One region of the Pseudonocardia sp. ICBG1034 genome, then DNA from elsewhere that is predicted to be linked to it. Evidence: predicted binding sites of a transcription regulator. Region 1 holds the regulator's gene; each other region holds the start of a gene.

The links. The regulator LexA, encoded in region 1, represses DNA repair genes until DNA is damaged. The targets are predictions, from matches to a motif close to CGAACACGTGTTCG.
Region 2: the regulator LexA is predicted to act here: its motif matches at 3,875-3,888, upstream of recA (recombinase RecA).
Region 3: the regulator LexA is predicted to act here: its motif matches at 1,697-1,710, upstream of KPF22_RS11500 (CoA transferase subunit A).

What each region holds. Positions count from the first base shown of each region.
Region 1 covers NZ_JAHLEK010000015.1:1,750,844-1,760,426, reverse strand. The annotation lists gene KPF22_RS09780 (vitamin B12-dependent ribonucleotide reductase) at 1-1,355, opposite strand, end outside; gene nrdR (transcriptional regulator NrdR) at 1,450-1,941, opposite strand; gene KPF22_RS09770 (hypothetical protein) at 2,459-3,118, opposite strand; gene KPF22_RS09765 (hypothetical protein) at 3,282-3,512, opposite strand; gene lexA (transcriptional repressor LexA) at 3,742-4,500, shown strand; gene KPF22_RS09755 (hypothetical protein) at 4,529-5,593, opposite strand; gene hflX (GTPase HflX) at 5,629-7,119, opposite strand; gene dapF (diaminopimelate epimerase) at 7,174-8,043, opposite strand; gene miaA (tRNA (adenosine(37)-N6)-dimethylallyltransferase MiaA) at 8,040-8,984, opposite strand; gene KPF22_RS09735 (hypothetical protein) at 8,981-9,583, opposite strand, start outside.
Region 2 covers NZ_JAHLEK010000021.1:40,041-49,623, reverse strand. The annotation lists gene KPF22_RS21780 (ATP-dependent helicase) at 1-1,434, opposite strand, end outside; gene KPF22_RS21775 (hypothetical protein) at 1,495-2,016, opposite strand; gene KPF22_RS21770 (MFS transporter) at 2,098-3,360, shown strand; gene KPF22_RS21765 (hypothetical protein) at 3,370-3,531, opposite strand; gene KPF22_RS21760 (DUF3046 domain-containing protein) at 3,609-3,803, shown strand; gene recA (recombinase RecA) at 4,063-5,115, shown strand; gene KPF22_RS33260 (RecX family transcriptional regulator) at 5,118-6,320, shown strand; gene KPF22_RS21745 (hypothetical protein) at 6,349-7,500, opposite strand; gene modA (molybdate ABC transporter substrate-binding protein) at 7,856-8,644, shown strand; gene KPF22_RS21735 (alpha/beta hydrolase family protein) at 8,652-9,583, opposite strand, start outside.
Region 3 covers NZ_JAHLEK010000015.1:2,123,906-2,133,488, forward strand. The annotation lists gene KPF22_RS11490 (cytochrome P450) at 1-174, shown strand, start outside; gene KPF22_RS11495 (3-oxoacid CoA-transferase subunit B) at 281-907, opposite strand; gene KPF22_RS11500 (CoA transferase subunit A) at 910-1,653, opposite strand; gene KPF22_RS11505 (MOSC domain-containing protein) at 1,956-2,858, opposite strand; gene KPF22_RS11510 (HAD hydrolase-like protein) at 3,003-3,653, opposite strand; gene KPF22_RS11515 (lyase family protein) at 3,729-4,880, shown strand; gene KPF22_RS11520 (IclR family transcriptional regulator C-terminal domain-containing protein) at 4,877-5,680, shown strand; gene KPF22_RS11525 (LLM class flavin-dependent oxidoreductase) at 5,748-6,884, shown strand; gene KPF22_RS11530 (winged helix DNA-binding domain-containing protein) at 6,901-7,962, shown strand; gene KPF22_RS11535 (PaaI family thioesterase) at 7,977-8,846, shown strand; gene KPF22_RS11540 (FAD-dependent oxidoreductase) at 8,906-9,583, shown strand, end outside.

The DNA of each region.
Region 1 (9,583 bases):
TTGGCGTAGCCGATGCCCAGCTGGCGGAACTTCCGGGTGGTGTCGGCGATCGGCTCGGTCGGGAAGTCCGCGAAGCAGATCGAGATGTCCATCGCGGTGATGATCAGCTCGACGGCCTTGGCGAAGGTCCGGGCGTCGAACCGGTCGTCGGAGTCGAGGAACTTCAGCAGGTTCAGCGACGCCAGGTTGCAGCTGGAGTTGTCCAGGTGCATGTACTCCGAGCACGGGTTCGACGCGCTGATGCGCCCCGACTCCGGGGTGGTGTGCCAGTCGTTGATCGTGCCGTCGTACTGGATGCCGGGGTCGGCGCAGTTCCAGGCCGCCTCGGCGATGCCGCGGAACAGCTTGCGGGCGTCGACGCGCTCGATGACCTCACCGGTCATGCGGGCACGCAGACCGAAGTCGGTGCCCCCCTCGACGGCGCGCATGAACTCGTCGGTGACGCGGACGGAGTTGTTGGCGTTCTGGTACTGCACCGAGGTGATGTCGGAGCCGCCCAGGTCCATGTCGAAGCCGGCGTCGCGCAGGACGCGGACCTTGGCCTCCTCCTTGGCCTTGGTCTCGACGAACTCCTCGATGTCGGGGTGGTCGACGTCGAGGACGACCATCTTCGCCGCGCGCCGCGTGGCTCCGCCGGACTTGATGGTGCCCGCGGAGGCGTCGGCACCGCGCATGAACGAGACCGGGCCCGAGGCGGTGCCGCCGGAGGACAGCAGCTCCTTCGACGAGCGGATGCGCGAGAGGTTCAGGCCGGCACCGGAGCCGCCCTTGAAGATCAGGCCCTCCTCGCGGTACCAGTTCAGGATCGACTCCATGGTGTCGTCGACCGAGAGGATGAAGCAGGCGCTGACCTGCTGCGGGCTGGCGGTCCCGACGTTGAACCACACCGGCGAGTTGAAGCTGAACACCTGGTGGATCAGCATCCAGGTCAGCTCGTGGTCGAAGATCTCGGCGTCGCCCTCGGTGGCGAAGTAGCCGTGCTCGAGACCGGCCCGCTTGTAGGTGCCGACGACCCGCTCGACGAGCTGCTTGAGGCTGGACTCACGGGTGTCCGAGCCCACCGCGCCGCGGAAGTACTTGCTGGTGACGATGTTGGTGGCGTTGACCGACCAGCTGCGCGGGAACTCGACGCCGCGCTGCTCGAAGTTGACGGTGCCGTCGCGCCAGTTCGTCATGACGACGTCGCGGCGCTCCCACTCCACCTCCTCGTAGGGGTGGACCCCTTCGGTGGTGAAGACACGCTGCACGGTCAGGCCGGGCGCGCGCTTGGCGCCGGTCTTCCCGCGGCCACGCGACGGCTTGGCCGCCGCGCTCTCACCGGTGTCTGTCGTCGGGCCCCCGACGGTCTCGGTCATGAACTGCCTCCGCACATCCGACGCTTCTCCGCCCGCACGCTGGGGTGCGCGGACGGCTCTCTTCCCGGTACGACCGGCGACGACGACGCGCCGCTCAGCCGTCCGGGTGGTGACCGGCCTCGTCGTCGGCTGCTTCCCCGGCAGCCGCCGAACGCAGGTCGGCGATCTCCTTCTCGAAGTCCTCGATGGAGGAGAAGGACCGATAGACACTCGCGAACCGCAGGTACGCGACCTCGTCGAGCTCACGCAGCGGCCCGAGGATCGCCAGCCCGACCTCGTGGCTGGGAAGCTCCGCCGCCCCGCGCGCCCGCACCGTCTCCTCGACCCGGTGGGCGAGCTGTTGCAGGTCGTCCTCGTCGACCGGCCGGCCCTGGCACGCCCGCCGAACCCCGCCGACGACCTTCTGCCGGCTGAAGGGCTCGGTCACCCCGCTGCGCTTGACGACGGCGAGCACGGCCTCCTCGACCGTGGTGAACCGTCGTCCGCACGAGGTGCAGGACCGGCGCCGGCGGGTGCAGGTCCCGTCGTCGGCGGTCCGGGAGTCGATCACGCGGGAGTCCGGGTGTCGGCAGAACGGGCAGCGCATGGACGCTCACACCCCTCTTCCGTGACGTTCCGGAAACTCTCCGCAGCGATCCGTCCCCCCAACCAGTGGCGGAACGACACCAATGTAACCCCTACATCTAGGGGTACGCCATCCCGGGCCCGGTGCCACGCCGAGCTTCGCCCGATCGGGAACCGAGCCTCGCACACCACGTTCCGCGACCGGTCCGTCGCCGACGATCATGGAGCGGGGCATCGGCGCTGGTGGCGCCGAGGAACGTCGCGGGCGGCGCCGTCCGTCGCGCCGGAGGGACCGCGACCGGCGGCCACCCGATGCGGGGACACGCCCTGCGGACGCGCCCGGCGGCACGTCGCCGACTCCTCCGGCGACATCCCGGCGACCACGTCCCGACATCCGCGCGCCACCCCACGCAGCCGTCACCCGATGCGACGCCGACGCGGCGTCCGTCGCTCCGCACCGTCACCACCTCGGACCGCCCCGCAGCGCACGGCCGTGCGCACCACGGGGTGCGGCGTCGCGCCGCGCGGCGCCGCCGATGTCAACGCACGGCGCCGACCGACGGCACGGCGGCCGCGGGGGCGTTCCAGCCCGCCGCCGCGTCGCCCAGCAGCCCGAGCGCCACCACCGCGGTCGTCGCACACAGCAGGGCCGCGACCCCCGCGAGGAACCGTTCCAGGCGCCCGCGGGCGCGGCTGCGGGCCGGACGCGGGCGGGCCGGGACCAGGCAGCGCCGGGACGGCGGACGGACGGTGCGCGGTGCCGGCACGGCCACCGACCGAGGACGGGGCGGCGCCGCGGCCGGCGCGGGCCGCGTCAGGGTCGCCGTCGCCGCCGGGGCCGGGCCCGCGGCGGTGCAGCGGGGCGTCCGGACCGCGGGGTTCGGACCACCGGTGGGACCGGACACCGGGACACCGGCCCCGGGGGCGCCGGACACCGGAGCGCGCCGGGAACGGGCGGCGGGATGACGGGCCACCGACTCGGTCAGTGCGCGCTCGCGCGCCCCGTGGGCGGCCCACCGGTGGGCCGCGCGCGCAGCGGCCGACGAGCCGGCACCCGCCGCACCGGCGAGACCGTCGGCGGCCCGCACCCGCTCCCGGGCGGCGCGCCGGGCGCGCGAGGTGGGGGTGCCGGGCGCCGGGGCGCCGGTCAGGCAGCCGACCGCCCCGTGGTCGCGGATCCGCTCGTCGAGCTCTCGCATGGTTCCTCCTGCCGTCGGACCGCCCGTCCCCCGGGCGGTCTCGTCTCCCCCGCTCCCGACCGGCCCTTCCCCGAGCCCGGTCGAACGGGCGTACGAGCGGTGTAGCACCCGGCACCGACAACAACCGCGTTCCCGCAGGTCGTCGCCCGTGCCGGGGACGTTCTCAGCGTGGTGCGCCGACCGCGGGCGGCCCGGCCGGGCCGTGGGTGGCGACCGCGACGTCGGCGAGCACCCCGAGCCCGACGACCGCGGCCGCCGAGGCGAGCAGGACACCCGACGCGGCCACCGCACGGCGCACGACGCCCGGCACCCGGCCGGGCCGCACCCCGCCGGTCGTGGTGCGTACCGGGACCCGCCCGATGACCGTCACGTCCCCGATGACCGCCGCACCCACGATCGCCACCCCCGCTGCCGTTCCCGCTGCCGGTCGCCCCCGCGCGGCCGGACGGCGGCGCGGACCGCGTTCGATCGAACCAGTGTTCGATCGAACGCCTGTGCGATGTTGTACCACTGCGGCCCGGCGGAATCCACGACACGCCCCGGGCGACTTCGAACGCATGTTTGGCGAACGGGCCCGTGGCGGCTAGGGTCGTCGCCGTAAGTACCCCGAGGAGGCGAATGCGATGGCAGCGGACGACACCGGACACGGTGGTCCCGGCGTGACCGGCACCGCCGCGGACCGGGGATCCGCGAAGGTCCGGGAGTTCCCCGACCCCGCGGCCGACACCCGCGGCCTGACCCCGCGGCAGAAGAAGGTCCTGGCCGTCATCCGGGACTGGGTGGACCGGTACGGCTACCCGCCCAGCGTCCGCGAGATCGGTGACGCGGTGGGCCTCACGTCCACCTCGTCGGTGCACCACCAGCTCCGCACCCTGGAGCGCAAGGGCTTCCTCCGGCGCGACCCGAACCGCACCCGCGCGGTCGACGTCCGCAGCCCGGAGCAGATCGCGGGTACCGACGGGACGGACTCCGACACCGACACCGCCGACCTGCGTTCCGCGCGGCCGGCGCCGGCGTTCGTGCCGCTCATCGGCGACATCGCCGCCGGTGGCCCGATCCTGGCCGAGCAGGCCGTGCAGGACGTGTTCCCGCTGCCGCGCGAGATCGTCGGCGAGGGCACGCTGTTCCTGCTCAACGTCAAGGGCGACTCGATGGTCGACGCCGCGATCACCGACGGCGACTGGGTCGTCGTGCGCCAGCAGCCGGTGGCCGAGCAGGGCGAGGTCGTGGCCGCGATGATCGACGGCGAGGCGACCGTGAAGACGTTCCGCCGCAAGGACGGGCACATCTGGCTGATGCCCGCGAACGACGCCTACGACCCGATCCCGGGTGACGACGCGTCGATCCTGGGCCGCGTCGTGGCGGTCCTGCGCCGCCTCTGACCTCCTCGGACGGCGCCCGCTCCCGCGATCAGCGGGACCGGCGGCGCCGTCCGTGCAGGGACATCGCGACGGCGCCGGCGACCAGCAGCGCCCCGAGCGCCGCGGCCCCGCCCGCGGCAGGCAGCCACGACGGGTACGTGCGGTACTCCGGCACCGCGGCGGGCTGAGGCACGACCGGTGCCTGCGGAACGGTCGCCGCGGACACCGCGCCCGGGACGACCGTGACCGCCGCCGCGGTCAGGCCCCGCGCCTCGCTCCCGGAGTGCAGCGCGCCCCGGCCGTCCGGGGCGACCGCCTCACCCTGCGCCTCCCCCGGCAACGGCACCGGCAGCGGTGCCCCGCCCAGGGCCGCGACCAGCGCGTCGGCCGTCGCCGGTCCGCCGGCGGGCAGCGGGAACACCCAGGCGTCGGTGTAGGTCCGCAGCACGGCGGCGCGCCCGCCGCCGGCCCCGGCCGGCGAGAGCCCGCCGCCGGTGACCGTGCGCGACCCGGCGGCCCCGAGCGGCCCGCCGCCGGTGCCGGACCAGGGCAGCACCACCTGTGCCACCCGGCGCAGCTCCACGGGGTCCCCGCCGTCGCGCAGCGGCGCGGCGGGCCGGTACACCCCGGCGGCCCCGGTGGTCTTGTCGACCAGCAGGGGCACGCCGTCGTCGCCGACCAGCAGTGCCTCGACGTCGCGCGGACCGTCGGCGTGGACCAGGTCGTGCACCCGTGGCGGCCCGGCCGGGGGCAGCACGACGAGCCGGACCGACCCGCGCCGCGCCCCGTTGTCGCCGGTGTCGGCGAGCCACAGCTCCCCGCCCGGTCCGAGGCCGAGGTCCTCGACATCGGTGACCGGGACGTCGGCCTGCCGGGTGCCGGTGACCGCACAGCCGGCCGGATCCAGGGTGAACGCCCGCGCGGTCCCGCCGCCGTCGACGACGGCGTGGTAGCGCTGCGGGGCCGCGCCGGGCGGGCCCTCGGCGACCAGCCCGGACAGCTCCGCCAGCCGCGGGTCGTCGATCGAGCAGGCCGGGGTCGCCCCGGGCGGCGGCGCGGCCGCACCCGTGAGCGCACCGGCCAGGCAGAGGACCGCGGTCAGGCGGCGGGCCACGGTCCCGGGACCCGGCCGCCCGGCCGGTGGGACGCTCAGTGGCCCGCCGCCGTCGCCGGCAGGTCGGTGCCGGTCCCGGTCGGCAGGGCCGAGCCCGCCACCGCGAACGGCAGCACCGCGGTGCCCAGCTCGGGCTTCACCCGCGCCCGGATCCGGGTGCCGTCGGCGGTGTGTTCCTCGGCGAGGACCTCGCCGTCGTCGTGCAGCCGGGCGACCAGCGCACCCTCGGTGTAGGGCAGCAGGAGGTCGACCTCGTACTCCGGGCGCGGCAGTCGCTCGGCGATGCGCTCCCGGAGCCGGCGGATCCCGTCACCGCTGTGCGCGGAGACGAACACCGCGTCCGGCTGGGCGTGCCGCAGCCGGGCCAGCGCGAGGTCACCGGCCGCGTCGGTCTTGTTGATCACGAGCAGCTCGGGCGGCATCGTGTCGCCCGCAGCCTCACCGACCTCGACGAGCACCTGGCGGACCGCGGCGATCTGGTCGTCGGGCAGCGGGTCGGACCCGTCGACGACGTGCACCAGCAGGTCGGCCCGGGCTGCCTCCTCCAGCGTGGAGCGGAACGCCTCGACGAGCTGGTGCGGCAGGTGCCGCACGAACCCGACGGTGTCGGTGAGGGTGTACTCGTGCCCGTCGGGCGTCTGCGCCTTCCGGGTGGTCGGGTCCAGCGTCGCGAACAGCGCGTCCTGCACCAGCACGCCGGCGTCGGTGAGCTGGTTGAGCAGGCTCGACTTGCCCGCGTTGGTGTAGCCGACGATCGCGACCGACGGGATCTCGTTGCGGCGACGGCTGCCGCGCTGGGTCTCGCGGACCTGGCGCATCGCGCCGATCTCGCGGCGCAGCTTCGACATGCGCGCGCGGATCCGGCGCCGGTCCAGCTCGATCTTCGTCTCACCGGGGCCACGGCCACCGATACCGACACCGCCCGCGGCGCGGCCACCGACCTGCCGGGACAGCGCCTCACCCCAGCCGCGCAGCCGCGGCAGCAGGTAGGACAGCTGCGCGAGCTCGACCTGGGCCTTGCCGTCCCGGGAACGGGCGTGCTGGGCGAAGATGTCGAGGATCAGCGCGGTCCGGTCGATGACCTTGACCTTGAGCCGCTCCTCCAGCTGGCGGAGCTGGCCGGGTGACAGCTCGCCGTCGCAGATGACGGTGTCGGCGCCGGTGGCGCGGACGGTTCCGAGCAGTTCCTCGACCTTGCCGGAGCCGATGAACGTGGCCGGGTCCGGGCTGGAGCGGCGCTGGACCAGGCCGTCCATTACCTCGGAACCGGCGGTCTCGGCGAGGCGGGCCAGCTCGGTCATCGAGTTCTCGGCCTGCTCGGCGGTGCCCTCGGTCCAGACGCCGACGAGCACGACCCGCTCCAGCTGGAGCTTGCGGTACTCGACCTCGGTGATGTCGGTGAGCTCGGTGGACAGCCCGTGGACCCGGCGCAACGACGTGCGCTCCTCCAGGTCGAGCTCGCCACCCGTCGGAACCGGGTTCGACGCGGAGGGGGTCACGGAGGGGTGCGTGTGGGCATCAGTCATCTCGACCCCATCCTCCCACGTCGCGGGGCCCGTGTCCGCCCGGATTCGCGACGCTCAGGCGGGCGCGTCCCACCACGCCCGGTCCAGCTCCCCGGACGCGAGCAGCACGGCCGGGCCGTGCAGCGTCGTGGGCCCGGTCCGTTCGTCGGTACCCGCCTCCACCGTCACCCGCAGCAGCCCGCCCGGGACGGTGACCTGCACGTCGCCGGCGGAGTGCCCGGCGTGCCGCAGCGCGGCGACGGCGGCGGCGACGGTCCCGGTGCCGCAGGAACGGGTCTCCCCCACGCCGCGCTCGTGCACCCGCATCCGGATCCGGCCGCCGTCGGCGGGACCGTCCAGCGGGGTCAGGAACTCGACGTTCACCCCGTTCGGGAACAGCGCCGGGTCGAACGAGGGCGCGCGGGTCAGGTCGAGGGTGTCCGGGTCGGCCGCGGTGACGCAGGCCAGGTGCGGGTTGCCGACGTCGAGGGCGATGCCGTCGAAACGCGCGTCGCCGCTGGTGGCGACCGACGCCGGGCCGACGCCGACCGTGCCGAGCCCGACCGAGACCCCGTCCCGCCCGACCGCGGTGTCGAGCACCCCGTTGCGGGTGCCGACCGGCCCGCCGGTGGCCCAGCCGCGCTCGTGCAGGTAGCGGGCGAACACGCGCAGGCCGTTGCCGCACATCTCGGCGAGCGACCCGTCGGCGTTGCGGTAGTCCATGAACCACTCGACGCCGTCGGCGGGCTCACCGACGCCGGGCTCCCCGGCGAGCTTCGCCCAGCGCACGACCCGCAGCACCCCGTCCGCGCCGAGGCCGCGGCGGCGGTCGCACAGCGCGGCGACGCGCGCCGGGGTGAGGTCGAGCGCGGCGTCCGGGTCGGGCAGCACCACGAAGTCGTTCTGCGTGCCGTGCCCCTTGCTGAACGCGATGCCGCCGGTCATGCCACCAGCCTACGAGCGAGCACCGCGCGCGCCGAGGCCACCAGGTCCGGGTCGGCACCGTCGAGCCAGTGGATGCGGCGGTCGCGGCGGAACCAGGAGCGCTGGCGGCGCACGAACCGCCGGGTCGCCCGGACCGTCTCCTCCCGGACACCGGCGAGGTCGGGGTGGGCGGGGTCGCGGTCGAGGGCCTCGATCACCTGCCGGTAGCCCAGCGCGCGGGACGCCGTGCGGCCCTGCGCCAGCCCGTGGCGGAGCAGGGCGCGGGTCTCGTCGACCAGACCGTCGTCGAGCATCCGGTCCACCCGCAGCGCGACGCGCTCGTCGAGCTCGGCGACGTCGCGGTCCACGCCGAGCAGCACGGCGTCGTAGCGGGGGGTGCCCGCGCCGGGCAGCGTCGCCCGGAACGGTCGGCCGGTCAGCGCGATCACCTCGAGCGCGCGGACGATCCGCCGCCCGTTCGAGGGCAGCACCTGCTCCGCGGCGACCGGGTCGACCGCGGCGAGGCGGGCGTGCAGCGCGCCGGACCCGTCGCGGTCCAGCTCGGCCTCGAGCGCGGCGCGCAGCTCCGGGTCGGTGCCGGGGAACTCCAGCTCGTCCAGCACGGCCTGCACGTAGAGACCCGAGCCGCCGACGAGCACCGGGGTGCGTCCGGCGGCGCGCAGCTCCTCGACGACGGCCCGGGCCTCGCGCTGGTAGGCCGCGACCGAGGCGGTCTCGGTGACGTCGAGGACGTCGAGCTGGTGGTGGACGATGCCGCGCCGCTCGTGCGGGGCGAGCTTCGCGGTGCCGACGTCCAGGCCGCGGTAGAGCTGCATCGCGTCGGCGTTGACGACCTCCCCGCCCAGCGCCAGTGCCAGCTCCAGCCCGAGGTCCGACTTGCCGGTCGCGGTCGGCCCGACCACGACCACGAGCGGCGGTGCCGTCGACGGAGGGGCGTTCACGCCGGTTCCCACAGCGCCACGTGGTAGGCGACGCCGTAGGGCATCGAGGTGTGCCGGTGCGCCGCCGTCCAGGCCCGCCCGCGCGCGGCACCCGCGAGGACCTGCCAGGGCGCGCGGCCGGACGCCCAGAGCGCGGCGGCGCCGTCCGGGTCGAGCCGGGCGAGCGCCTCGGGGTCACCGGCGTCGAACGCGGCGGCGACGACGGCGTCGAACGCCTCGGCGCGGGCGTCGAACCCGCCGGGGGCCTTCGCGGTGTGCTTGGCCGCGCCGTCACCGACGACGAGCAGCCCGACCCCCTCGCCGGCGAGCTCCGCGCCCAGCGCCAGGCAGTCGGCGACCGGGGCGTCCGGCGCGACGAGCTCGCCGCGCGCCGACCCGACCCCGGCCGGCACCGCGGCCCAGGCCGCGACCAGCAGCGGGAGTGGAAGCTCCGGGCCCTCGTCGGGGCCGGCCGGACCGGGCAGCGCGACGGGGACGTCGCGGCCGTAGCCGGCGAAGGTGCCGCGGGTACCCGGGGCGACGGTGCGCCGCCCGCCGGGATCGGCGCCGACGACGACCCAGCTGTCCGCGGCCGCGGCCAGACCCGCCACGGCGGTGGC
Region 2 (9,583 bases), on a different contig from region 1:
CATCGCGACCATCGCGACGATCTGCTGGGCCAGCACGTCGAGCGGGTTGCGCGGGTAGCGCGTGGACTCGATCGACCCGGTCGTCATCCGTTCGGCGACGACGGCGCAGGACACGAGGTCCCCGCGGTACTTCGGGAACACGACGCCCTCGGACACCGCGCCCACCTGGTGCCCGGCGCGCCCGACCCGCTGCAGCCCGGACGCGACCGACGGCGGCGCCTCGACCTGCACGACCAGGTCGACCGCCCCCATGTCGATGCCCAGCTCCAGGCTGGAGGTCGCGACGACGCACGGCAGCACGCCGGACTTCAGCTCCTCCTCGACCAGGGTCCGCTGGTCGCGCGACATCGAGCCGTGGTGGGCCTTGGCGACCGTCGGCGCGGCCCCGCCGCCCACCCCGGACTGCCCGACCGCCTCGGCCGGGAACGCACCCGGGGCGTCGGCGTCGAGGTCGGCGGCCTCCTCCAGGGCCGCGGCCTCCTGCTCGGCGGCGAGTTCGTTCAGCCGGGAGGTGAGCCGCTCGGCGAGCCGGCGGGAGTTGGAGAACACGATGGTCGAACGGTGCTCGCGCACCAGGCCGAGCAGCCGCTCCTCCACCGCGGGCCAGATCGAGGGCTTGCGCGCCGTGCCCGCGGCGGACCCGACGACCTCCTCGTCGGTGCTGCCCGGGGCGGGCCGCTCGTCGAGCGCGGCCAGGTCGGGCACCGGGACCTGCACCTCGACCCGGATCGTCTTGGGGATCGCGGGCTGCACGACCTCGACCGGGCGGGTGCCGGACAGGAACGTCGAGACCTCGTCCACCGGGCGCACGGTCGCCGAGAGCCCGATCCGCTGCGGGGTGGCCTCGGTGATCTCCTCGAGGCGTTCCAGCGACACCGCCAGGTGCGCCCCCCGCTTCGTCCCGGCGACGGCGTGCACCTCGTCGAGGATCACCGTCGTCACCCCGCGCAGCGACTCCCGCGCGGCCGAGGTGAGCAGCAGGAACAGCGACTCCGGGGTGGTCACCAGCACGTCCGGCGGGGTGCGCTGGAACTGGCGTCGCTCGTCGGCCGGGGTGTCGCCGGTGCGCATCCCGACGGTGATGTCGGGGACCGGCTCGTCGAGCCGCTGTGCGGCCTGGCGGATGCCCGTCAGCGGCGAGCGCAGGTTGCGCTGCACGTCGACGGCGAGGGCCTTGAGCGGTGAGACGTAGAGGACCCGGCAGCGGTGCTTCGGCTCGGCGGGCGGCGGGGTGGCGGCGAGCCGGTCCAGCGCCCAGAGGAACGCGGCGAGGGTCTTGCCCGACCCGGTCGGCGCGACGACGAGCGCGTTGCGCCCGGCCTGCGCCGCGGACCAGGCGCCCTCCTGGGCCGCCGTGGGCGCCGCGAAGGCCCCCTCGAACCACTGGCGGGTGGCGGGGGAGAAGCCCTCGAGTGCGGTCACGCCGACCATCATGCGGGTGGGGTCCGACAGTCACCCGTCGAGCGCCCGTCGGACCGGGCGTGACCTGCGACGTCAGCGGGCGGCGTCGGCCCTCGTGCGGGGCCAGACCTCCGCGGTGTCCTCGGCCGGGAACTCGGCGACGACCGCCGCGACCGTCCAGACCATCGACGCCAGGAAGTCCACGCCCAGCGCGTCGACGTAGTGCGAGGTCTCGCGGGCGTCGGCCGGGTCGACGAGCGGGGCGACCGTGTAGCGGGCCCGGGCCGCGTAGCGCGGGCCCAGGTTGCTCCCGATCCAGCCCAGTGCCCGCTCGGAGCGGTCGTCGTGGTCGGCGAGCGCGGTGCGGGCGGCGTCGTACCAGTCGGCCAGCACCAGGAAGGCCAGCGACCAGCCGGGCGGGGTGGCGTCCGGCGGCATGTCCCGGTCGACCGCGGTCAGCCTGCGCACGGCGAACCGGGCCGGGTCGGGCCCCGGCGCGGCGAGGGTCTCGCGCACCGCTCCGGCCAGCACGTCGGAGACCATGCGGTAGGCGTTCTGCAGCTCCGCGTCGTCCGTGCCCGCCGACCTGCGTGTGTTCGGGGTCGTGCCCGCCATGTCCACCGTCCTCCGCTCGTGTGGCCGGGCCGGAGCGTAACGCCCTGGCGCGCGGCGGCCGTGGCACGGCAGCATCCGTCCGTGACCGCCGCACCCGACGCCACCTCCCCGCCGCAGGACCCCGCCCAGCCCCGCCTGCTGGCGGTGCTCGCGATCGGGCAGGTGCTCGGCGGGACGGCCGTGGCGACCTCGATCGCCGCGAGCTCGCTGGTCGCGTCCCGGTTGTCCGGCTCGCCCGCGGTCGGTGGCGTCGCGTCGACGGCGAGCGTGCTGGGCGCGGCGGGTGCGGCCGCCGTCGTCGCACGCGTGGCCCAGGCCCGGGGACGGCGTCCCGCGCTGGTCGGGGGCCACCTGGTGGGGCTGCTCGGCGCGGTCGGTGCGGTCGTCGCGGCCACGACCGGCTCGGTGGCGCTGCTGCTGGTGTCGTTGCTGCTGGTCGGCTCGGGGACGGCGGTCGGGCTCGCCGCGCGCTACGCCGCCACCGACCTGGCCGCGCCGGCGCGGGCCGGCCGTGCGCTCGCGCTGGTGGTGTGGGCGACGACGGTCGGTGCGGTCGCCGGGCCGAACCTGCTCGGTCCGCCGGCCGCCGTGGCCGTGTCGGCCGGGCTGCCCGGTGTCGCCGGTCCGTACCTGCTCTGCGCGGTCGCCTTCGCCCTGGCGGCCCTGACCGGGTGGCTGGGTCTGCGGCCCGACCCGCTGCTGCGGGCCCGGGAGCACGCGGGGACGCCGGCCACCGCGCCCGGGGCCGCGGCGGTGCGGCCGTGGGCGGTGCTGCGGGCCTCGCGCCCCGCGCTGCTCGGCGCGGTCGGCATCGTGCTCGGGCACGCGGTGATGGTCGGGCTGATGTCGATGACCCCGGTGCACATGGACCACGGCGGCGCGGCGCTGTCGGTCGTCGGGCTGGTGATCAGCCTGCACATCGCGGGGATGTACGCGCTCAGCCCGCTGTTCGGGTGGCTCGCCGACCGGCTGGGACCGGCCCGGGTGCTGGCCGGTGCCGGGGTGCTGCTGCCGCTGGCGGGGGTGGTCTGCGCCCTCGCCGCGCCGACCGCGACCGGCCTGCTGTCGGTGGGCCTGGTGCTGCTCGGTCTGGGCTGGTCGGCAGCGGTGGTGGGCGGGTCGGCGCAGCTCACGTCGTCGCTGGCGGTGGCCGACCGGCCGCGGGTGCAGGGCTCGGTGGACGTGGCGATGAACCTGGCCGGCGCCGCCGCCGGGATCGTGGCCGGGGTGCTCGTGACGGTGTCGTCCTACGCGCTGCTCGGCGCGCTGGTGGTCGTGGCGACGGTGCCGTTCCTGCTGGTGGTCGTGCGCCCGGCCCGCACGGGACGCCCGGCGGCAGGCTGAGCGGGACCCTCAGCGACGGCGCTGGTGGAGCCACCAGCGCACCAGCACGACCAGCGCGGACAGCAGCGCGAGCAGCGACACGACCTGCCACGCCAGGGGTGACCCGATGCCGGTCGTCGCGAGGACCTCGTCGGCGACGTCGACCGGGACGGTCGTGAGCAGTTCGGACATATCACCCAGGCTACCGGCTCCGGGCCGTCATCGGGCGGACACCGCACGGAGCGGGTGACCCGTCTACCCTCGCGGGCGTGCGACTGAGCCACTTCCGGGAACTGATGGAGGGCGAGTTCGGGCCGGTGCGGGCGGCGTCGCTGTCCCGCGACCACGTCTTCGCCGACCTCGGCGGCCGGACCGTCGAGCAGGCGATCGAGGCGGGTCTCGACCTGCGCCGGGTCTGGCGCGCGGTCTGCGCGGCCTACGAGGTCCCACCCGCACGGCGGTAGCGGCGCCCCGGGCGGTCGTGGTGACCGCTCGGCTCCCGTGGGTGTCCGGTCGGCGTGTCGCGGTGTCGGATCGAACGCGTGTTCGTCTACGGTTCCGCCAGGGCTCGCGGTACCGGTCCTGCGGCGCGGTGGCGGGCGAGTTGTCCACAGGCGCCGATCCGGGCCCGTAACTGTCAGGGGTACCCCATACCGTTGTGGTGTGCCTCCCCGAAAGACACCAGCAGGACCCGATCGTCGACCACCAGCGAGGAGTCAAGAGATGTCCGCTCCGGACCGCGGCAAGGCGCTCGAACTCGCCCTCGCCCAGATCGAGAAGAACCACGGCAAGGGATCGGTGATGCGCCTGGGCGACCAGGCCCGCGTCCCGATCAGTGCCATCTCCACGGGCTCCATCGCGCTCGACGTCGCGCTCGGCGTCGGGGGCATCCCGCGCGGCCGCGTCGTCGAGATCTACGGCCCGGAGTCCAGCGGTAAGACGACCGTCGCGCTGCACGCCGTCGCGAGCGCGCAGGCGGCCGGAGGCGTCGCGGCGTTCATCGACGCCGAGCACGCGCTCGACCCGGAGTACGCCAAGGCGCTGGGTGTCGACACCGACGACCTGCTGGTCTCCCAGCCGGACACCGGTGAGCAGGCGCTGGAGATCGCGGACATGCTGATCCGCTCCGGCGCGCTCGACATCATCGTCATCGACTCGGTGGCCGCGCTCGTGCCGCGCGCCGAGATCGAGGGCGAGATGGGCGACAGCCACGTCGGTCTGCAGGCCCGGCTGATGAGCCAGGCGCTGCGGAAGATCACCGGTGCGCTCAGCAACTCCGGCACCACCGCGATCTTCATCAACCAGCTGCGCGAGAAGATCGGCGTGATGTTCGGGTCCCCGGAGACCACGACCGGTGGTAAGGCGCTGAAGTTCTACGCGTCGGTCCGCATGGACATCCGCCGCATCGAGACCCTGAAGGACGGCACCGACATGGTCGGCAGCCGGACCCGGGTCAAGGTCGTGAAGAACAAGGTGGCCCCGCCGTTCAAGCAGGCGGAGTTCGACGTGCTCTACGGCGTCGGCATCTCCAAGGAGGGTTCGCTGATCGACGTGGGCGTCGAGCAGGGGATCATCCGCAAGTCCGGTGCCTGGTACACCTACGAGGGCGACCAGATGGGGCAGGGCAAGGAGAACGCCCGCAAGTTCCTCAAGGAGAACCCGGACGTCGCCGCCGAGGTCGAGAAGCGCATCAAGGAGAAGCTGGGGATCGGCGCCGTCGTCGACGCCGAGGAGACCAGCCCGGTCGAGCCCCTCCCGGCCCCGGTCGACTTCTGAGCGTGACCGGCGAGCGCGACGGGTCCGGAGGCACGTCCGGACGGGACGGTGCGGAGCCGACCAGGCCCCGCACCGTCCCGCTCGACGACCTGTTCGGGGTGACCCCGTCGGTCACCGACGAGCAGGAGTCGCCCGCGATCCGGACCGCCGACCCGACCGGCGGCGAGCCGGACGAGTCCGTCGCCGAGCCCCCGGCGGTCCCCGGCTGGGACACGAGCCCCCACCAGGTCTCGTTCGCCGCGCTGAGCGGCGCCGACGAGGCCCCCACGACGGCGACCGGCCCGCCGGCTGCCTGGTCCACGGGACCGGCGACGGACGGCGCGACGGACGGGACGGCGGCCCCCGCCCCGGTCCGCAGGCTGACCCTCGACGGCCCCGGGCTCGACCCGGCTTCCGGGGAGAGCGCCGACGGCGGCGTCGGCGGTGCGGAGCCCGGCTCACCCCGTGTGGTCTCCTTCGAGGAGCTGTCCGGACGGGGCGTTCGCCGCAGCGGACCCCGTCGCGACGGCGCGACCGCGCGTCGGCGTCCGGCCGCCGCGGCAGGCGCGACCGACCGGGCCGCCGCGCCCGAGGTCACCGGGCCGGACCCGGTCGAGGAGAGCACCACCCCCCGTGGCCGGCGCCGCGGAGAGGGCCGTGGCCGGGGGAGACGTCGGGGCGAGGACGCCACCCCCCGCGTCGAGACACCGCAGGAGCAGGAGACCCGCGCCCGCGACATCTGCCTGCGCCTGCTCACCGACCGCGCCCGCACGGTCAAGGAGCTCGGCGACGCGCTGCGTCGCAAGGAGATCCCCGACGAGGTCGCGCACCGCGTCCTCGACCGGTTCGACGAGGTCGGACTCGTCGACGACCAGGCCTTCGCCGAGCAGTGGGTCCGGTCCCGCCACCGCCACCGCGGCCTCGGCAAGCGGGCGATCGCGATGGAGCTGCACCGCAAGGGCGTCGACCGCGAGATCGCCGACGAGGCGCTCACCGGCATCGACGACGACTCCGAACGCGACCGGGCCCGCGAGCTCGTCGTACGGCGGCTGCGGAGCCTGCCCGTCGGGAGCCGCGAGGAGCGGCAGTCCAGCGCCCGCAAGCTGGTCGGCATGCTCGCGCGCAAGGGCTACGGGCCCGGGGTCGCCTACGGGGTGGTCAAGGAGGAGATCGCCGCCGCCGGTGCGGAGGCCGACGAGCTGGGCGAGGCCCCGCCCGAGGACTGACCCGCCCCGGGCCGGACCCGCCGCCCGGTCACGACCGCAGGTACCAGGCGAACCAGTCCCGCATCGTCGGCGCGAGGTAGTGGGTGGGCGGCACCTGCTCGGCCGGGAACAGCGCGAACCCCTGCGGGGTGTGCCCGGGCCGGTCGTGGAAGTAGGTCCCGCTCACCCAGGCCGGGTTGATGTCCAGCTCCATGCCGCGGACCACGCCGGCGTCGGCGAGCAGCCTGCCCAGCGTGCACACCGACAGCGCCGGTCCGGCGACGTACACCTCGGTGCCGTCGGCGGTCACGCCGAACCCGGACCGGTGGACGAACGCGTTCTGCCCGACCGTGCTGCCCCACTCCGCGGTGCCGCCGGTGGCGCACGTCGGGTTCACCGCGCCGTCGTCGACGAGCGGGAGCAGGTTCTGCCGCACGCTCGCGACGTCCGGCCCCATCCCGACCTCGGTGCCCCAGGCCCCGACGTCGGCCCGGCCGTCGGTGTGCAGGACCAGGCTGGCCTTGCCGGGCAGCAGCGGCGCGACCGTGCGGCCCTCGGCGTAGTAGCCGTTGTGACTGGGGTCGGACAGCTTGAACCCGCCGTTGAACGCCACCGCCACGCCGTCACCCGCCCTCCCGGCCAGCGACGTCGACGCGTGCCAGCGCCCGGCGGGCTCGCCGACGCCCGGGTGCAGGGTGCCCCGCACCAGCGCGGGGTCCATCCGCAGCACCCCGGCGAGGTAGGAGGTGTGGGTGTCGTCGACCCGCAGCGTCGTCACCTGCACCGCGGGCCGCCCGTGGTCGGCGACGACGGTCTGCCACACGCCCTCCCCTGGCAGCGGGGCTCCCGCCGCGACCGGGGCGAGCGGCGGCGTCGTCGCCGGGTCGGACTGCGCACCCGGCGCCCGCGGGATCCCGCCGGCCGGGGTACCGCCCTCGGACGGCGCATCCACGGCGTACTGGAGCTTCTCCAGGCCGGTGACCAGCCAGTTCAGCCCGTGGTCGCGGGCCCACTCGGCAGTCGCCCCGACCGGCCCGGTACCGGGGGGCGCGGCCGGCGTCACCGCGCCCACCCCGGCGCCCGCGCCGCCGAGCAGCACCACGAGCACCCCCAGCACGGCACCCGCCCGACGCCTGCGGCGGCGACGCCGCGACGGCTCCGGTCCCGGTGCGATCCCGACGGTGGTGTCGACCGCGCTCATCGCCGCACCGCCGGACCCGGTGTGGACCCGTCCCGCCCGCGGGTCGCCCCCACCGCCGTCGTCCCCGGGGTCGGGGCCCCCGGCGGGACCAGCGTCTCCAACACCATGCGCCGTCGTCCTCCTGCGTCGTGGCGGCACGATCCGCCGCCGCGGGTGACCCTTCCGGTCGTTGCGCAGAGCAAGCCCAGAGGACGCTGAGCGATCACTGAGAGTCCACAGTCGAGCCGCACACCGGAGATCCGGTCCTGCGTGTCGATCGAGGGTGCGTAAGCGGTGATTGCGTGCATAGGATGCCCGCCGAGCCGCAGTTCGTGATCGAAGAACGGCGCGGGGAGTCGATCCCGGGAGGGTGTTCGTGAGGATCCGAGGACGAGTGGCCGGCGCCGCGCTGGCGGTGACGGCGCTGTTCGCGCTGGCGGGCTGCGGCGGGGGAGCCGGGACCGCCGCGCAGCCGAGCGGCGAGGCGCAGGGCGGCACGCTGACGGTGTTCGCCGCGGCGTCGCTGACCGGCACGTTCGGTGACCTGGAGAAGAAGTTCGAGGCCGCCAACCCGGGCACGGACGTGGTGTTCAACTTCGCCGGGTCCTCGGCCCTGGCCCAGCAGATCAACCAGGGCGCCCCGGCCGACGTGTTCGCCTCGGCCGACCAGAACAACATGACCAAGGTGACCGACGCGGGCAACGCCCAGGGGCAGCCCGAGGTCTTCGCCACCAACACCCTGCAGATCGCGGTCGCGCCGCAGAACCCGAAGCAGATCGCGTCGCTGCAGGACCTGGGCAGGCCCGGCCTGCGGACCGTGGTCTGCGCCCCGCAGGTGCCGTGCGGCTCGGCGACGGAGAAGGTGGAGAAGGCCGCCGGCGTGGACATCACGCCCGTCTCCGAGGAGCAGGACGTCAAGTCGGTGCTGCAGAAGGTCACCACCGGCAACGCCGACGCCGGGCTCGTCTACCGGACCGACGTCACCGCGTCGAAGGGGCAGGCGCAGGGCGTCGACATCCCGCAGGCGTCGGAGGCGGTCAACCAGTACCCGATCGTCGTCCTGACGAACACGAGGAACGCCGAGCTGGCGCAGAAGTGGGTGCAGTTCGTGAACGGCGACGAGGGCCGTCAGGTCCTCGGGGCGGCCGGCTTCGGCGCCCCCTGACCCCGGGTCAGGGCGCGGGGTCCGACACCCGTCCCACGAGCCAGGGGTAGGAGTCCGACAGCGCCTGGGAGAACAGGTCGAAGTCGTGCCCGCCCCCGGGCACGATCACCAGCCGGTTCTCGACACCGGCCCGGGTCGCCACCGCCGAGAGTGTGCGCGCGGCGGCGGCCGGGTCGGTGTCGGCGTCACCCGCCTCGAACCAGCCGGCGATCCCGGGGACCCGGTTCGCGGCCAGCAGCGTCGCCGGGTCGTGTGCGGCGAACGCGGTCTGCGACCCGCCGAACAGCCCGGCGACGGTGTCCGGGACCCCGCCGTTGGAGTCCCCGACCCGCGGGCCGAGCAGTCCGGCGTAGTCACCGAACGTGGCGAACACCGTGGGGTGGCGCAGCGCCAGCATCGCCGCGCAGCTGCCGCCCTCGGACAACCCCGCCACCGCCCACGACGGCCCCGGCGGCCGCGTCCCCAGCAGCCTGCTCACCACCCGGGGCACGTCGCGGGTCAGGTAGGTCTCGACCTTCGCGGTCGGGGTGTCGACGCACTCGGAGTCCGCGGTGTAGGTCCCGTTGACGTCGGGCATCACCAGGATCGGTGCCACCCCGTGGTGCTGGGCGGCCCAGGCGTTCGCGACGTCGGCGGCGCCCCCGGAGTCCACCCAGTCCACCGGACGGCCGGGGGTCCCGTGCAGCAGCACGATCACCGGCAGCTGCGGCCGGGGCCGCTCGTACCAGGCGGGCGGCACCCACACGACCGCGGGCCGGGCCGCGAAGTGCGACGCCGTGCCCGGGATCGGGATCTGCACGACCTGACCGGTGGCCGGGACCTTCCGGCTCAGCAGCAGCTGGGCGACCCCGATCCCCTCCACCGGCCCGGTCCCGGCCACGTCGCCGACGGTCCGCAGGTAGTCCAGCCCGGCGTTCACCCCCACCAGGACGTTCGCCG
Region 3 (9,583 bases), 370 kb from region 1:
TTCTGTCTGGGCGCACAGCTCGCCCGCACCGAGGGGCGGGTGGCCATCGGCAAGCTCATCGCCCAGCGGCCGGACCTGGCGCTGGCCGTCGATCCGTCCGAGCTCGTGTACCGCGAGTCGACACTGGTCCGGGGCCTGTCCCGGCTGCCGGTCACACCGGGCGAGCCCGCCTGAGGGCGCCGCCGCCGGGCGCGACCGAGGAGGGTGCGCCCGGCGGGCGGTGTCGGACCGGCCCGGCAGCCGTCGGCGCAGCGGGGCGGTGCCGGCGCAGCGGGCGGTGTCAGCGCAGCGGGGCGCCGGTCTTCTCCCGCACCTCGTCGGCGCCGACGCCGGGCGCGGTCTCGACCAGCTCGAGCCCGTCCGGCGTCACGTCGATGACCGCCAGGTCGGTGACGATCTTCGTGACGCAGCCCAGGCCGGTGATCGGCAGCGAGCAGCGCTCGACGATCTTGGGGGACCCGTCCTTGGAGACGTGGTCCATCATCACGATCACCGAGCGCGCGCCGTGGACGAGGTCCATCGCCCCGCCCATCCCCTTGATCATCTTGCCGGGGATCGCCCAGTTCGCGAGGTCGCCGTTCGCGGCGACCTCCATCCCGCCCAGGACGGCGACGTCGAGCTTCCCGGCCCGGATCTGGCCGAAGCTCTCCGCGGAGCCGAAGAAGGCGGCGCCGTCGGCGACGGTGACGGTCTCCTTGCCGGCGTTGATGAGGTCGGCGTCGACCTCCTCGTCGGTGGGGTAGGGGCCGACGCCGAGGATCCCGTTCTCCGAGTGCAGGACGACCGTCCGGCCCTCGGGGATGTGTCCGGGCACCAGGGTCGGCATGCCGATGCCGAGGTTGACGTACGCGCCGTCGGGCAGCTCGGCCGCGACCCGGGCGGCCATCTCGTCACGGTTGAGGGCCATGGTCAACGCACCGTCCTGAACTCGACCGGCTTCTCGACGCCGGGGACGTGCAGCACGCGGTGCACGTGGATGCCGGGGGTGTGCACCGCGTCGGGGTCGATCTCCCCGGGCTCGACCAGGTGCTCGACCTGGGCGATCGTGGTCCGCCCGGCCGCGGCGCAGTCCGGGTTGAAGTTGCGCGCCGCGCGCCGGAACACCAGGTTTCCGTGCCGGTCGCCCTTCCAGGCGTGGACCAGCGCGAAGTCCGGGGTGAGGGCGCGCTCGAGGACGTAGGTCACGCCGTCGAACTCGCGGGTCTCCTTCGCCGGGGACTCGACGGCGACCGAGCCGTCGGACGCGTAGCGCCAGGGCAGCCCGCCCTCGGCGACCAGCGTGCCGACCCCGGCCGGGGTGTAGAACGCCGGGATGCCCGCGCCACCGGCCCGCAGCCGCTCGGCGAGCGTGCCCTGCGGGGTCAGTTCCAGCTCCAGCTCACCGGCCAGGTACTGGCGGGCGAACTCCTTGTTGTTGCCGACGTAGGAGCCGATCGTCCGCCGGATGCGCCCGGCGGTGAGCAGGGTGCCGAGGCCGAAGCCGTCGACGCCCAGGTTGTTCGAGATCGTCTCCAGGTCCGTCGCGCCCTGCTCCAGCAGTGCCGCGATCAGCACCGTCGGAACCCCGGACATGCCGAACCCGCCGACCGCGAGCGACGCCCCGTCGCCGATGTCGGCGACCGCGTCCGCGGCGGATGCCACCACCTTGTCCATCACGCACCTCCGTCGCCGGCGAGGGTACGCGGTGTACGACAGACGCACAAGCGTTCGCTGTGCGAACACCGTCCGACGGGTCGGGACCCACCCTCCGCGCGCCGAGGTGCAGCTCGGGGGTGTCCGAGAGGCCGACCGGGAGCTCTGAACTGCATCCCGGTGACGTTCCAGGGGCGGGGGTGCCCTCTCACGGTGCCGAGCCCAGCTCAGCGGGGCCCGAGGGTGCCCCGCACCCCGCTGAGCTGCATCTCGGCGACCGCCGCCGTCGCGGCGCACCGTCGGCCGGGCGGGCGCGGCGTGGGTCAGGCCGGGGCGGGGGCGGTGTGCGGGTCCCCGACGGCGATCTCCCCGCCCGCGGCGACCTCGGCGTAGACCCCGGCGCACGCCCAGACCCCGCCGACCTGCGGGATCTCGATGCGGTTGTTCTTCGCGATCGTCCGCAGGGTGTCCGGGTCGTCGGGCAGGTCGCCCTGGGGGAGCGTGGTCATGACGCAGCGCATGGTGGCGAAGGAGAACGTGATCCGGGCGTCGTCGCCCAGGGCGCTGGTGCTGCCGGGCCAGTCGTTCTCGACGAAGCCCGCCCCTTCGTCGCGCAGCACGATGTTGGGGCGGTAGCGGAGCGGGTCGAAGGTCGCGTCCGGGTTCAGCTCCCGCAGCCGGTCCAGCGTCGACTCGGTGAGCACGTGCAGCGACGACAGGTCGAAGAACGTGCCCGGCGCCCCGAACGCGGAGATGTCGAACCGGCTGATGACCTCGCCGGAGTCCTCGTGCCGGGTCGTCGTGTCCTCGATGAGCTTGCGCGGCGCGAGCTGCTGCGGGGTGAGGCCCTCGATGTCGGGCCACAGCTCCTCGAAGTAGCTCCCCTCCGGGGGGACCGAGATCAGCGAGACGTCGCGGCCCAGCGCCGCGGAGAGCGCGGCGTCGAGGCCCTCGTCGTCGCTGCGCAGCACCGAGCCGTCCGGGAAGGTGATCTCCACCGGTGGGGTGGGCTCCCCGACGGCCGGCTCGGCCACGAACCGTGCGGAGAAGCTCAGCAGGCCCAGCCAGCGCTTGGGCACCTTGGCGCTGGCGATGATGCCGGTCCCGTTGTCGAGCACCGCGTAGGCGCGGTCGCCGAGCAGCCCCCGTTCGGTGATGGTGGCCCGGGTCAGGGACTCCCCGAGCATCGACTTGACCGGATAGCGGTAGAGCGCTGCGACCGTCATGTCCGGTGTATATCGGCCCGTCCGTTCGACGTGCACGGCCCGAACGGACGGGCCCGCGGGAGCGGTCCTCAGCTGAGGACGCTCCTCCGGTCGACGGCCGCAGATGCGCGGCCCTCGGCGCCCGATTCACCCGGACGTCGCAGCTCAGTGGCCGAGCAGTGCCGCCCGCAGCTCGTCGGCGGAGGCGTACACCGTCGTGGCGCCCGCGGCCTCCAGCTCGCCCGGCTCGGCGTAGCCCCAGCCCGCTCCGGCACAACGGAGGCCGTGCTCGGCGGCGCCCTCGACGTCGTGCAGCCGGTCGCCGACCATCAGCGGCTCGTCCGCGCCCGAGGGGGACCCGAGCCGGCGCAGCGCCTCGGCGACGACGGCGCCCTTGGTCGGCCGGTCCGCGGCGCGGGTGTCGCCGACGATCTCGGCGAACAGGTCGGTCCAGCCGTGGTGGGCGAGGATCTTGCGGGCCGAGGTCTCGCCCTTGCTGGTGGCCAGGGCCATCGTCACGCCGGCCGCGGACAGGGCACGCAGCAGCTCCGTGACGCCGGGGTAGGGCGTGCAGTCCAGGCAGCCGTCCTCGTCGCCGTAGAGGCGCCGGTACACCGGCAGCACGGCGGCGGTGCCCTCGTCGCCGAGGATCGGGGGCAGGCTGCGGTAGAGCGGCGGACCGAGCAGGTGTGTGCCGAGCGCGGACTCGGGGACGTCCAGGCCCACCTCGTCGATCGCGCGGCGCATCGAGCCGAGGATGCCGGGGGCGGAGTCGACGAGGGTGCCGTCGAGGTCGAGCAGGATGTGGGTCAGCACGTCGGGTCATTCTGCCTCCCGGGAGACCCGGCCGTCCCTTCTCCCCGAACGGTCGCAGGTCGTACACTTGTACGCATGGCGAACACACTGCTCGGGCCGCTGTCCGGCACCGACCGGGTCGACGGCCTGCTCGACGACGGCGCGTGGATCGCCGCCCTGCTGGAGGTCGAACTGGCGCTGTCGGCGGTCGCCGCCGAGCAGGGCGCGGTCACCGAGCACGACGCCGACGCGGTGGAACGCGCCGTCGCCGCCGTCGCGGGCGTCGACCCGCACGCGCTGGCCGCCGAGTCGGTCGAGGGCGGCAACCCGGTGATCCCGCTGGTCAAGCGGCTCAAGGCGGCCGCGGCGCGGATCCAGCCCGGCGCCGAGCGCGCGGTGCACCCGGGCGCCACCAGCCAGGACGTCATGGACACCGCGCTGATGCTGCTCACCCGACGGGCCGGGCACCGCGTCGTCGCCGACCTCACCGCCTGCGCCGACGCCGCGGCCGCGCTCGCCGCCACCCACCGCGACACCCCGTGCGCCGCCCGCACCCTCGGCCAGCAGGCGCTGCCCACCACCTTCGGCCTCGTCGCCGCCACCTGGTGCACCGGGCTGGACCGGGCCCGCACCGGGCTCGACCGGGTGCTCACCGCGCTGCCGGTCTCCTACGGCGGCGCCGCGGGCACCCTCGCGGCCGTCCACCCGTTCGGCCCGGCCGTCGCCGACGCGCTGGCCGCGCGGCTCGGCCTCGCCCCGCAGGGCGTGCCGTGGCACACCGAACGCAGCCGCATCGGCGAGCTCGCCGGGGCGCTCGGTGTCGCCGCCGGGGCCTGCGCCAAGCCCGCGGGCGACGTCGTGCTGCTGTCCGCCACCGAGCTCGGCGAGGTGTCGGAGTCCGCGCCGGGGGACTCGTCGTCGATGCCGCACAAGCGCAACCCGGCCGCGGCCGTCACCGCCCGAGGCGCCGCGAAGCGCGCCCCCGGCCTGGTCGCGACGCTGCTCGCCGGCGCCGAGCAGGAGTTCCAGCGTGCCGCCGGTGCCTGGCACGCGGAATGGGAGACGCTCGTCGCGCTGCTGCGGGTCACCGCGGGCGCCGCGGCCCGGCTGCGGGTGAGCCTGGAGGGACTGCAGGTGCACCCCGAGGCGATGGCCCGCAACCTCGACCTCGCCGCGGGCGCCCAGGGCCACGGCACCGGGCACGCCGCCGACCTGGTCGACACCGTCCTCGCCGGGCGGCCGGCGTGAGCACCCCCGAGGACGTGGGCGCCCCGCGCACCGAGCAGGTCCGCTCGCTGGCCAGGGGGCTGGCCGTCATCCGGTCCTTCGACGCGCAGCGCCCGCAGCAGACCCTCGCCGACGTCGCCCGTGCCACCGGGCTCACCCGCGCCGCGGCGCGCCGGTTCCTGCTCACCCTGGCCGAGGAGGGCTACGTCCGCACCGACGGCAGGCTGTTCACCCTCACCCCGCGGGTGCTCGAGCTCGGCTGGTCCTACCTGTCCGCGATGGGCCTGCCCGAGATCGCGGCCCCGCACCTGGAGCGCCTGGTCGCCACGGTGCGCGAGTCCGCGTCGGTGTCGGTCCTCGACGGCGACCCGCACACCGGATACGACGTCGTCTACGTCGCCCGCGTCCCCACCTCGCGGATCATGACCGTCACCATCACCATCGGGACCCGCTTCCCGGCCTGGGCGACGTCGATGGGCCGCGTCCTGCTCGCCGCGCTCCCGCCCGCCACCCTCGACTCCTACCTCGGCGCGCTGGAGCCCGCGGCGCTGACCGCGCACACCGTCTCGACGCCCGGGCAGCTGCGCACCGAGCTGGACCGGGTCCGCACCGACGGGCACTGCGTCGTCGACCAGGAGCTGGAGGCCGGGCTGCGCTCGGTCGCGGTGCCCGTCCACGACCGCGCCGGGAGGGTCGTCGCGGCCGCGAACGTCTCCACCCACGCCTCCCGCAACGACGCCGACGGCCTGCGCGCCGACATCCTGCCCGAGCTGCGCGCCTGTGCCGCCGCGATCGAGGCGGACCTGCGTGCCGCCGGGTGACCGGGAACAGACCGCGCCCGCGGTGGGTTGGCCCTCCCAGGAGCTGATCACGAGCGACGGAGGCACGGTGAGCGGACGTCTGCACCTGGCGGTCGAACTCGGAGCGGCGGGGCGTCACCCCGGCGCGTGGCGGCTCGGCGGCGCCGACCCGGCCCGGCTGTTCACCGCCCCGTACCACCTGGACCTGGTCCGCACCGCGGCGCGCGGCGGGCTCGACCTCGTCGCGCTGCCCGACTCGCTGCAGCCGCCCGGGGCCGACCCGGCCGCACTGCCCGGCACCCTCGACGCCGTCGCCGTCGCCGCGCGGGTCGCGCCCGCCGTCCCCGGTATCGGGGTCGTGCCGACGGTGACGGTCACCCACACCGAGCCGTTCCACCTGTCCAAGGCCGTCGCCACCCTGGACTTCGTGTCCACCGGGCGGGCCGGCTGGCAGCCCGACGTGTCGCGCACGCAGGCCGAGGCCGACCTGTTCGGCCGTGCGCGCGCCGACCGCGACGCGGCCTCGCTCTGGCGGGAGGCCGGCGAGGCGATCGAGGTCGCCGCCCGGCTGTGGGACTCCTGGGAGGACGACGCCGAGATCCGCGACGCCGCCACCGGCCGCTTCGTCGACCGCGACCGGCTCCACCACATCGACTTCACCGGCGAGTTCTTCTCCGTGACCGGACCGTCGATCACCCCGCGCCCGCCGCAGGGGCAGCCCCTGACCGTTCTGCGCGGCGACGAGACCGAGGCGCTGGCGACCGTGGGCCGCTACGCCGACGTCGTCCGGGTCGCGGCCGACACGGTCGCCGGTGCCGCCGAGGCCCGGGACCGGGTGCGTGCCGCCGTCGCCGACGCCGGGCGCCACCCCGAGCAGGTCACCGTGCTGCTCGACGTCGAGATCCTGCTGGGCGACGACGCCGCCGCGCGGCTGCGCGAGCTCGACGCACTCGCCCCCGCGGACGCCGACACCGCCCCGGCGACGCTGCGCCACGTCGGCGACCCGGCCGCACTCGCCGCCCTGCTGCGCGACGCCGCAGAGGAGCGCGCCGCCGACGGGTTCGTCCTGGTCCCGCTGGCGCTGCCGTCCGGGGTGGACGAGATCGTCGACGGCCTGCTGCCCGCACTCGGCGACGCCTGGACGCCCGCCCCCTACGACGGCACGCTGCGCGACCGCTTCGGGCTCGCCCGCCCCGCGGACCGGTACACCCGGACGGCGGGCTGACCGGCACACTCGCCGGGTGCGCGTCCTCACCGCCGACGACCGGCTGCGGGCCCTGCTCGCCCGCCAGCTCCTCACCGGGCGAGCGGCCCTGACGGTGCCGCGCGCCCTGGAGCGCATCGGCGGGCTGCAGACCCAGCACGCCCCGTCGGGCTACCTCGGACTCTGGTCGCGGCTCATCGGCTTCGAGCGGCCCGCACTGACCGCGATGCTCCACGACGGACGCGTCGTACAGGCCTGGGCGATGCGCTCGACCATCCACATGCTCAGCCGCCGCGACCACCGGGTGTTCACCGCCGCCGTCCGCGCCGAGCAGCGCGCGGACTGGCTGCGGCTGTCCCGCGACGTCACCGACGCCGACATGACCGCCGCCGCACGCGTCGTCGGCGGGCTGCTGGCCGACGGGCCGCGCCGGCACGCCGAGATCACCGCCGCACTCGCCGACGCGGGCCTGCCCGCGGGCGTCTTCCCCGGCGTGCAGCACTGGATCGGGCTCGTGCGGGTCCCGCCCGCCGGCACCTGGGCGACCCCGCGCGCCCACGTCTACGGCCTCGCCGCGCCCGGCCCGGAGCCCGGCCCCGCCGCGGCACGGGCCGCGCTGGCCCGCCGCTACCTGCGGGCCTTCGGGCCCGCGTCCGCGCCGGACGTCGCGCGGTTCGCCGGCTGGCCGGTCCGCGTCGCCCGCGCAGCCCTGGCGGGGGAGGACCTGCGCCCCCTTGCCGCCGAGGACGGCACCGCGCTGCTCGACGTGCCGCGCGCCCCGCTGCCCGGGCCCGGCTCCCCGCTGCCGGTGCGCTTCCTCGGCCCCTACGACGCGGTGCTGCTGCTCGGGCACGCCGCGGCCACCGGGATCGTGCCCGCCGAGCACCGCCACCACGTGTTCGCCACGACCCGGCCCCGCTCGGCGCCGGTGTTCCTGCTGCACGGCCGGGTCGCCGGCACCTGGGAGCACCGCGACGGCCGCGTCGCCACCACCCCGTTCACCCCGCTCGACGCCGCCGACCGGCGCGCCGTCGACGACGAGGCCGAGCTGCTCACCGCCTGGTACCGGGACCCGGGGCCGGGAGCGCCCCCGGCGTGACGCACGATGGGATCATGACCGGCACGACGCAGCCGAAGCCGACCAGGCCCGCACCGGGCACCCGGGAGCGGCTGCGGCGCGCGCCGGTCGAGTCCGGTCTCGGGATGGCGCCCGACCCGTCGTCGACCCCGGAACGCGTGGTGGTGCGCGCCCCGCTGCACGACGGCGTCCGCACCGCCGACGGCCGGGTCCTCCCGGTGCTCCCGGCACTGCTGGCCGACGCGGGCCTCGGCTACCTCGTCTTCTCCACGGCGCGGCTCACCGGAGGCGCGCCCACGGTCGACCTGCGCCTGGACGCGGCCGGGGTCCCCGCACCGGACGCGCGGTGGCTGCGCGCCGAGCTGACGCTGCTGCACCTCGACGACGAGGTCGGCGTCGGCCGGGCCGAGATGCGCGACGACACCGGGGTCGCCGTCGCGCACGTCGTCGCCACCTTCGCGCTGACCGGTGCCCCCGCGGGCCCCGGCGGGCTCGCGACCGCGCCCGCGCCCGCGACGGGGACCACCGACGCCGGCACCGACGCCCGGGCCGCGCTGCCGCCGTTCGACGCCACCCGGCTGCGGACCGAGCACCTCGAGCGCGACGCCGACGGCGACGTCGTGTTCACCCCCGGCCCGTCGACGACGAACCTCAACGGCACCACCCACGGTGCGGTCCTGTCCGGACTCGCCGCCGCGGTCCAGTCCGCGCACCCCGGCGCCGCGGACGCCCGGCCGTTGTCCACGACGGTGGAGTTCCTGCGCCCGGTGCAGGTCACCGACCGGTTGCGGGCCCGCACCGTCGTGATCCGCGACGGCCGCCGCTTCCGCACCCTGGGCACGGAGCTGCTGCTGCCCGACGGACGGGCCGCGGTGCGCGCCGTCGGCACCGCACTGCGCCGATGATCGCCCGGACGGGTCGTCGCTGTTAGCGTCGTCACCGTCCCCGGCTCGGAGGTGCGCACGTGTCGACCCCGCAGGTCCCCGCCCCACGACCCCACCGGATCGCCGTCATCGGGTCCGGACCGTCCGGCCTGTACACGGCCGAGGCGCTGCTGGCGGGTGACCCGTCGGTGCACGTCGACGTGATCGACCGGCTGCCCGCGCCCTACGGTCTGGTCCGCTACGGCGTCGCCCCCGACCACGTGAAGATGAAGTCGGTGATCCGCGCGCTGGTGCGGACCTTCGACGACGGCGACCGCGTCCGGTTCCTCGGCAATGTCCACGTCGGCCCCGGCGGCATCCCGGGGGAGGCGCTGCGGGAGCATTACCACGCCGTCGTGCACGCGACGGGCAGCGCGGTCGACCGCGACCTCGGCGTCCCGGGGGAGGATCTCGCGGGCTCGGTCGGCTCCGGTGCGTTCGTGTCCTGGTACTGCGGGCACCCCGACGCGGTCGGTCCCGGCCCGCTGCTCGACCGCCCCGGCGTGGTCGTGGTCGGCGCGGGGAACGTCGCCGTCGACGTCGCGCGGGTCCTGGCCCGCCCCGCCGACGACCTCGCCGCCACCGACGCGCACGACGCGGTGCTCGACGCGCTGCGGGCGAGCGCGGTCACCGACGTGCACGTACTGGTCCGGCGCGACCCGCTGCACGTGAAGTTCACCCCCGCCGAGCTGCGCGGTCTCGGCGGCCTCGACGACGTC